2 regions of the Limosilactobacillus galli genome follow, and region 2 is predicted to be linked to the other one. Evidence: predicted binding sites of a transcription regulator. Region 2 holds the regulator's gene; the other holds the start of a gene.
The links. Region 2 encodes NrdR, which represses ribonucleotide reductase genes. Its sites were predicted from a motif close to ACACNATATATNGTGT; they were not measured.
Positions count from the first base shown of each region.

Region 1 (4,213 bases), on a different contig from region 2:
CGACCGACCTGCTTGCCCATGATATCGTAGATCACCAGGTCATGGCCCTGATCATCCCACTTGACGTCATCGTAGTGGCCATCCAAGGCTTCGTCCATCAATGCCTGGAGGGTGTCCCGGACGGCATTGCGAATGATTTCCTCCTTAGTCACGTGCTCACCGTGCTTTTGCCGGTCTAATAGCTGCACTTCAACCTCGGTCATACTCTGTGGAATCTGAATACTCATTGCCGTCTGCTTCCTTTCTCTTACTTGCGGCGCCGCTTCTTCCGGGCCTTCTTGCTAAACTTAATGCCCCGCGGTGCCCGGTGGTGGGTAACCTTGCCGCCGTTAGCCGATGCCAGCTGAGTGCGGCGCCGGGATTCTTCCTGGCGCTTAACCAGCTGCTGGTGTTCGTAGTCGCGCCATGGATTGAGCAGCGTCCGCATAAAGGCCGCCACCTCGTCCCGGTGGTCATCCATCCAGGCCTCCGCCGCCTGAACATCATCAGTGTTAATTCCGTTGCTGTTGATAAATGACAGCATCAGCTGCGTCTCCCGTTCCTTGCGGGAAAGGGAGGCCAGCATCTCCTGGGAGTTCTGCATGTTGGCGATGGCCTTCATGCCCACCTTGTACTGGTCCATCGTGATCACACCGTTGCGCTTCAGGTAGTCAAACAATGCCTGAGCGGTTGGCACAATGTTCTTGATCTGCTTTGGCGTGATGGCCGGATCGAGCGGCATCATCATGCCGAGAACCCGTTGCAGGTCCGCAAAGACCCACTCGCCGGGATATTCGTTGAATTCCTGGTGCATCAGGTTCAGGAATTCGGCAGCAACGTACTGCTGCTCATCCAGACTAAGGGCCTGGTGCTGGAACTCGGGTACCGCTGGCATGTCACGCTTGACCTGCTTGATCAGCTGTGCCAGTTTCTCCTCGCTCCACGCGGGCTTGGCTGGCGCGGTCGGTTGGATCTTGACTGTTGGCGCCGGTTGAGCCGGCTTACTTGCTGGTTTAGCAGCCGCAGAAGACTGTTCCGCGGTATCCGTGCCGTGCAGCTGGGCCCAGGTCTTGTGAGCCTTCCGGCAGGCATTCATGTTGGCCCGTTGGTCATCGATTGCCTGAACAATCTCCTTCAATTGGTCAACGCCAAGGAATTTCTGGTAGGCCTTTAGAACCGGGGCAACCGCAATGCCAAACTGGTTGGTCAGTGCCGGGTCCGCGATAAAGTCGCCAACCATTACCTCCTTAACCGCTTGGGGTGTCCACGCGGTGTCGGCCAAGTGCTGCTCATTTTTCATCTGCTGATTAAACCGGACTAAAATATCTTGAGCATGCTTCTGCTGGTTAGCAGATAGCTGATGATACGTGGACGAAGTGAGGAACTGTTTCACGTGTTCTTCTTGCTCGTTCATTCTTTTAATTATCCTCCGTCTCAAAATTGAATTTTCCTTACTATGATACCATAATTGTGAAGTAGCTAAAAAGTAAAGGACTGATCAAAAATGCAACGCAAGAAGATTGCCGAAGCGATGAAGAACGTCTACTTCCAGAAGATGACCCCCAACGGCTACCATGAGATCGAGCAGGAGATCGCCCAGCTGCAGGAAAAGCGACCGACCAAGATTGCTCAGCTCAAGGCTGCCCGGGCTCTCGGGGACCTTTCGGAAAATACCGAGTACAGTACGGCCAAGCGGGAACTCCGCCACCTGGAAAGCCGCCTGCGTTACCTCAACAAGCAGCTTCAATATTCTCAGGTGGTCAAACCGGCTGACGGGCAGACCGTCGACCTCGGTACTAAGGTCACGCTGCGTTTTGACGACGACGATGAGGTCACCGACTACCAGGTGGTCGGCAAGATGGAGGCCAACCTCACCAAGCAGAAGATTTCCTTCGACTCGCCGCTGGGCAAGGCCCTCCTCCACCACCGGGCCGGTGAAACAGTCACCGTCCAGGCTCCCCAGGCCAGCTATCAGGTGACCATCATCAAGATCCAGGTCGTTGATTAAAAAATAATTTCACTTCAGTTCGGTAACCGGTTACCCGCCTATCACCGTGAAGTTGACGTTAATAATCAGGCAATTAATGGTCACAACTATTGCTTGCGTCGATGAACCGGGCCCGTTATACTAGTACGCGTTACATTTTTAATCACTACATATTGTGTCGGCACCGTGATTATTACATGTAAACCACAATATTTAGTATAGGGGTTTTATCATGTTCAATAACTATCTTAAATTTCTTGGCCACCAGCTGCAGGGCTGGCCGCAGCAGAACTACTACCTGTTCTTCTTCAGCCTCGGCTGTCAGGTGATGACCCTCGTCAGCACCCCGATTACCTGGGTGACGGTCATCACCTTCATCGGAACCACTCTGGGGGTCCTCTGCGTGCTCGCCATCAACGCCGCCAAGTCCGTCAACGGCTGGCTCGGGATCCTCTCCGCGATTTGCTTCATCATCGCCGGGTTAAACGCCAAGAACTACCTCAGTATCGGTGAACAGCTGGCCTACGTCATTACCCTGGACGTGCCAGTCCTCCTGTCCGCCAACTGGAACGTCAACATGGCTTCCAAGATCCGCCACTTCACCGCGAAAAGCTGGGTCGTTGCCATCGCCGCAACCATCCTGGTCTACCTGGTATCTGGCTACCTGATCGGTCAGCTCACCGATGATCCCCGTCCCTGGATCGACGCCATCAGCTTCTCCATCAGCCTGACCGCTGGGGTGATCTGCTTCCTGCGTTTTAACAACCAGTTCTTCTGGTGGCTGGCATCCGGGATCGCCCAATTGGTCCTCTGGTTCGTCTCCTACCGGCAGGGTTCCGCAACCCTGGCAATGGCCGTTAACTCTTCTATCTACGTGATTAACGATATCCTCGCCTTCACCGTTTCCCCATGGTACAACCAGAAGGAACGGCAGCGCCTGATCAAGGAAGAGACTGCCTATGTCCACGAGATGGGATTGGAATAGTTGAATTTTACGCCGCGCCGTGTCATCGACCGGCGTTTTTTTATATAATCAGACCCAAAAGGAGGGATTAGCGTGGCAGAAATTTTTATTGTGGAGGATAACCCCCAGATCATCGGGGCCGTCACCAAAGAACTGGCCAAGTGGCAACACAGCGTGACTACGGTCCAGGACTGGCAAGAAGTCACGACTGAGATCATGGCTGCTCAGCCAGACCTGGTCCTTTTCGACATCACCCTGCCGAGCTTTGATGGTTTCTACTGGATCCAGGATCTGCGCAAGCAAAGCCAGGTGCCCATCATTGTGATCTCCGCGGCCGACATCGACAGTAACGTGATGCATGCGGTCGCGGCCGGGGCGGACGACTACCTGATGAAGCCCTTCTCCATGACCGTCTTATTGGCCAAGGTTCAAGCCCTCCTGCGGCGCAACCGTCAGGAAGAAAACAGCCCCCAGGTTGACTGGGACGATAACCATTTCAACACCCTGACCAACGAGGTCCATAATTCTGCCGGCCAGGCCCAGCTAACCCCTACCGAGGGGGCCATGCTCCAAGTCCTGCTCAGCCACCGCAACCAGACCGTCAGTAAGGAAACCTTGCTGGAGTGGCTATGGCAGGGCGGCAAGTATCTCAACAAAATACCCTCAACGTCAACATCAGCCGGCTACGGGCCAAGCTGACACCGCTCAAGCTGGACTGGGCCATCCGAACGGGGCGTGGGCTACCGTCTGGTGACCGCTGATGAATAGCCGTTTCTGGCGACTGCTGGTCCGCACCACCCTCCCAATTTTCATCGCCTACCTCCTGCTGGTTGGCCTGGCCTGGCTCCTGGCAATCCTCTACCAGCTTCCACAACAATTTTGCTGGGACCTCATCCGTTTTAGCCTTCCCGTACTCCTGGTCTGGCTAGGAATCATCGGGCTCCGCAACTGGCAACGGGTTCGCCGTCTCCAGCATCACAATGTTTCAGTAGCACCCCATAATCCAGTTGAGGGCCAGCTCTTGGACCAGCTCCAGCGGGCCCAAACCGATAGCGACCGCCACGTCCGGGCGTTGCGACTTCAACAGCAGGAACAGCTCGACAACCTCGACCTCTTCGCCCACGAAATCAAAAACTCTCTGACTAGCCTCAAGGCCGCGGCCGAAAATGTCCCGATTGTTGCCAGCACCACCGTTAAGGAGGAAGTCCGCGAGGCTAACTACTACCTGGACCTCCTCTTAAACGACGAACGGCTGACGATGGCCAGCAACGACTACGAGTTCT
Region 1 is NZ_CANCWK010000012.1:7,662-11,874, forward strand. Features, by position in the region: gene QOS10_RS03965 (hypothetical protein) at 1-227, opposite strand, end outside; gene QOS10_RS03970 (hypothetical protein) at 248-1,393, opposite strand; gene greA (transcription elongation factor GreA) at 1,484-1,987, shown strand; gene pnuC (nicotinamide riboside transporter PnuC) at 2,199-2,951, shown strand; partial or broken gene QOS10_RS03985 (response regulator transcription factor) at 3,024-3,698, shown strand; gene QOS10_RS03990 (sensor histidine kinase) at 3,691-4,213, shown strand, end outside.
Region 1: the regulator NrdR is predicted to act here: its motif matches at 2,130-2,145, upstream of pnuC (nicotinamide riboside transporter PnuC).

Region 2 (4,213 bases):
CCGAAGCTCCCCGTCAGGTACAGGCCCGGCCGGAAGTGGTCAGCCTGATAGTGGTCGATGAAGTCGTTAGCGGCATTGTAAGCCATCACCCGGCCGGCCGTCCCGTTCTGGTCATCGAGGTAATAGTCATCCATCGTGGCCCGGCGGATAAACTTCGGCATGTTGATCGAGTTGACCAGGTGGCGCAAGTGTTCCTGCTGCCGGCGTTCAATCAGCTGCTGGGTCGGTACGTAGGTCACATCAATCTGGCCGGCCACCAGCTGCAGCTGCGGGGAGTAGCCGGGAGCCACAGTGGCCTTGCCCGCCTTGATCAGCTGCTTTTCATGATAAAACTCGTACAGCTTCGAACGGCCCCGCCGAATATTCTCTTTCGTAAGGCGGTCACGGTTGCTGGTCAGGAAAGCGCGCACTTCGGGATCCTGGTAGACCTGCTTCATCACCTGATCCATGCTGGCCGCAACGTTGCGCCCCTGCATCATCTTTTGAATTGTCTTATTTAGTGGTTCCAAACCAATCACCTTCCCTTACGATTGCTGCGCTGCCGGGCCCGGGCCTTGGCGAGAGCCGCTGCCGAAGCCTTTTTGGTCCGGGTTACCTGATCCTGTTTGCTCCAGTCAGGCATTGTTTCGCGAATTTCCATCCGCTGGCGGTTGCGCTTAGTGCTGAACCGTTTTGTCGTCCCCGGCTGCTGTTTTTCTTGGTTAAACTTCTTGAGCTGAAGTAACGCTCCAGCACCATCATGAACACCAGCCCGCAGCCAGTCGTTGGCAATGGCATCGACAAAGTTGCCCTTCAGCGTAGCGTTGCCCAGATCTGCAATGACGTACCAGACGAGGACGTTGATGACCGACGATGGAAGCTTGCCATCCTGGACCAGCCGAGTCAAGACGTTGCGTTCCCCGGCGGTTACATAACCGCCCGTCTGCTCCTTGAGGGCCTGGAGAAAGGCCACTGGCGCGTAGTTGTTAGTGCTCTTCAACAATTGGCGGTCCTTGGCAGTTAATTGCTTATCGTCAACGACCTCTTTTTGCTTGGGATTGGCGGATTCCGGCACAGACGCTGGCTGCTTATACTGGGCCGCCACCTGCCGCTTAAATTTCCGCGCGTCAAAATGATTGGTGGCTAGGTCAAGTGCTCCCCTGATCAGACGGGCCATAGTCGGTTCATCAATCCCATACAGCTGGTGTTCCACTTCAATTAACTCACGATGATCAGCGAGGTCTTCCTTGACCACCGGCTGGCTCTTGAGGAGGGTCAGCAGTGTGGCCCAATCGAAGTCACTGCTGTCCGCCACCAGCGAATGCTTTTCTGTTACCGCAGCAGTCGTTTGGGCCTGTTTAATGACTTCAGGAACGTGAACCAATTCGTGCTGATCGATTTGATAGGCATCCAAGAAGCGGTGGCTGACGTTTTTCAGCTGTGTGCGGTCGGCAACCAGCTGATAGCGATGAGCGCCTTTAGCCAAGCGGGAAAAAACCTGTTCACCGATTGCCTCTAATAGAAGCACACTCAGCAGGTTGTCATTAATAAAGCGCTCCGGGGAAAGGGTCGCCTGAAGCTCATAGACGTACAGGTCCCCCTGAGCGTCGTGCTGAAAATACGTCTGAACGATGCCCATCCCCTCCAGGCGGCGCAGGCCCTCGCTCACCTGGCTCTGGCCAGCATTCACCTGCACCAGCAGAGCTGACTGCAGCCGACGATCGGCTAGGGTCGGGTGATCAAGCAGCTGGCTGCGCAGCGCATAGAAGAGGCTGAAGGCCACCGGTCCTAAAACCGGCTGGTAATAATCAGTAAAGACTTGATCGTTAAAGTTGATAAAGTCGGCCGCGGCGGTAACCAGGTACCCCGCCTGTGGATCAAAGTTTGGCCGCGTTGTCACGATCTAACCCCCTACTTCTTTTTATGCTCATCCTTGACCATCGTCTCAAGCTCACTCATGAAGGCATCCACGTCCTTAAATTGCCGGTAGACACTGGCAAAGCGGATGTAGGCAATCTCGTCGACGTTCTTCAGTTCATTCATCACAAACTTGCCGATGATTTGGCTAGAAACCTCATTTTCGCCGAGACCGCGCACCTGCTTCTCCACCTTATCCGTCAGCTTGGTCAAGCGCTCCATGCTCACCGGCCGTTTCTCCGCCGACCGGACAATCCCATTGAGGATCTTTTGCCGGCTGAACTCTTGACGGGTACCGTCCTTTTTGATGACGAGCAGCGGCGTCTCCTCGTAGCGTTCAAAAGTGGTGAAGCGAAAACCGCAGTGGACGCATTCACGCCGGCGCCGAATGAAGGTACTGTCTTCGCTGGGGCGGCTGTCGACCACCCGCGAACCATTCTTATGACAATGTGGGCATCGCAAAGCGTTCCCCTCCTTTTAACATAGGTAGTACTTTATTTTACCGCGTGCTCTGCAGGTGTTCAACCAATTGTGCCACCTGCTGCCGGGTTTGTGCCGGGCTGCCGTCGTTGTTAATCACCACGTCGGCCCGCGCCGCCTTCTCCTTCAACGGCATCTGGGCAGCAATCCGAGCCCGGGCTTCCGCTACCGAATAGTGGTTACGCGCCATCAGCCGTCTCAGCTCGGGCTCTGGACTGACCGTCACCACTACCACTAAGTCACAGTCCTCATCGTAGTGCTGCTCATATAAGAGAGGCACATCCAGAATAACGTTGGGCACCCCCTGCTTCTTGAAAGTTTCCACTGCCTGCCAGATCGCATCCCAAATCAGGGGCTGCATGATCTGGTTGAGCTCTTGTCGTGCCGCCGTGTCGGCGAAAACCCGGCGGCCCAGCTGAGCACGGTCGAGACTTCCATCCGGCTGGATGACTTGGTTGCCAAACGCGGCCGCCAGCTTATCCAAGGCCGAAGAGCCGGGCCGCTGCACCTGACGGGTAACCTGGTCGGCATCGACAATCGGGATCCCCGCCTGTCGCAACAAGTTACTGACGGTGGACTTGCCGCTGGCGATTCCGCCGGTCAGACCGATTATCTTCGTCATGGCAGGTCCTCCCGCAGCGGCTGGCAGTGCGGACAATAGGTGGTTCCGCGCTGAGCAACCTTGATCTTAACCATCTTGGTTCCACAACGCGGGCACCTATCCCCGCCATGTCCGTAGGCGTTGAGCCGTTCCTGGAAGCCCCCGGCGTCACCGAAGGCATTGGCAAAGGTATGAACCGTGGTCCCCTTGTACTTGATGGCCTGGGCTAGTTCCTTGATGATGTTGGCATGAAGGTTCTTGATCTGCTGGTCAGTCAGCGAGTTGGCTGGTTGCTCCGGGTTGATCCGGCTCATCCACAGGACCTCATCGGCATAGATGTTGCCAAGTCCCGCCACGTGCCGCTGGTTGAGGAGGAAAGGCTTGATCTTCCCCCGGCTCTTCTTGAGTTCGTCCCTAAAGAAATCCAGCTTAAAGGTCTCCGGGGTCGGTTCCGGACCAATCGTCTTGAGACCGCCAACCTGCATCTCATCCCCGGTTCGAACCAGGGTCATCCGGCCAAACTTCCGGGTATCGTGGTAGCAGAGCTCCGTCCCGTCCGTAAATTGGAAGACAACGTGGGTATGCTTGTCAATCGGTCCGCCGATGGGCTGGCTGAAGTACTGGCCCTCCATCCGCAAGTGCGAAACCATCGTCAGGTTGTTGCTGAACCGAAAGAGAAGGTACTTGCCGCGCCGGTCAATATCCTCAATCGTCTGACCGATCAGGGCCTGACGGAACTCCTCAACATCGTTGGTAATCGTCTTGCCATAGTAAACATCAATTGTGTTAATCCTGCGTCCCTTGGCAATCTTCAATAGACCCCGCCGGACGGTTTCAACTTCTGGTAATTCTGGCAACTTTAATGACTTCCTTACTTTTTAAGATCGTACCAGGTATCGCCAAACTTGCTGTCCACCTTCAGTGGAACGTCCAGCTTAACCGCTGAGTCCATCACTTGGGGAACCAGCTTTTGCAATACCGGGATTTCTTCCTTCGGCGCCTCAAAGACCAGTTCGTCATGGATCTGAAGAAGCATCTTGGCCTGGAGGTGACGGTCCTCCAATTCCCGCTGCATCCGGATCATAGCAATCTTGATGATATCAGCGGCACTCCCCTGGATTGGGGTGTTCATCGCAGTCCGTTCCGCAAACGACCGCCGGCTGAAGCTCTTGGCGTTGATATCCGGCAGGTAGCGGCGCCGGTGGGTGATGGTCTCCACGTAGCCATGTTCCTTGG
Region 2 is NZ_CANCWK010000017.1:10,822-15,034, forward strand. Features, by position in the region: gene dnaI (primosomal protein DnaI) at 1-509, opposite strand, end outside; gene QOS10_RS05005 (replication initiation and membrane attachment family protein) at 515-1,879, opposite strand; gene nrdR (transcriptional regulator NrdR) at 1,891-2,358, opposite strand; gene coaE (dephospho-CoA kinase) at 2,396-2,998, opposite strand; gene mutM (DNA-formamidopyrimidine glycosylase) at 2,995-3,834, opposite strand; gene polA (DNA polymerase I) at 3,849-4,213, opposite strand, start outside.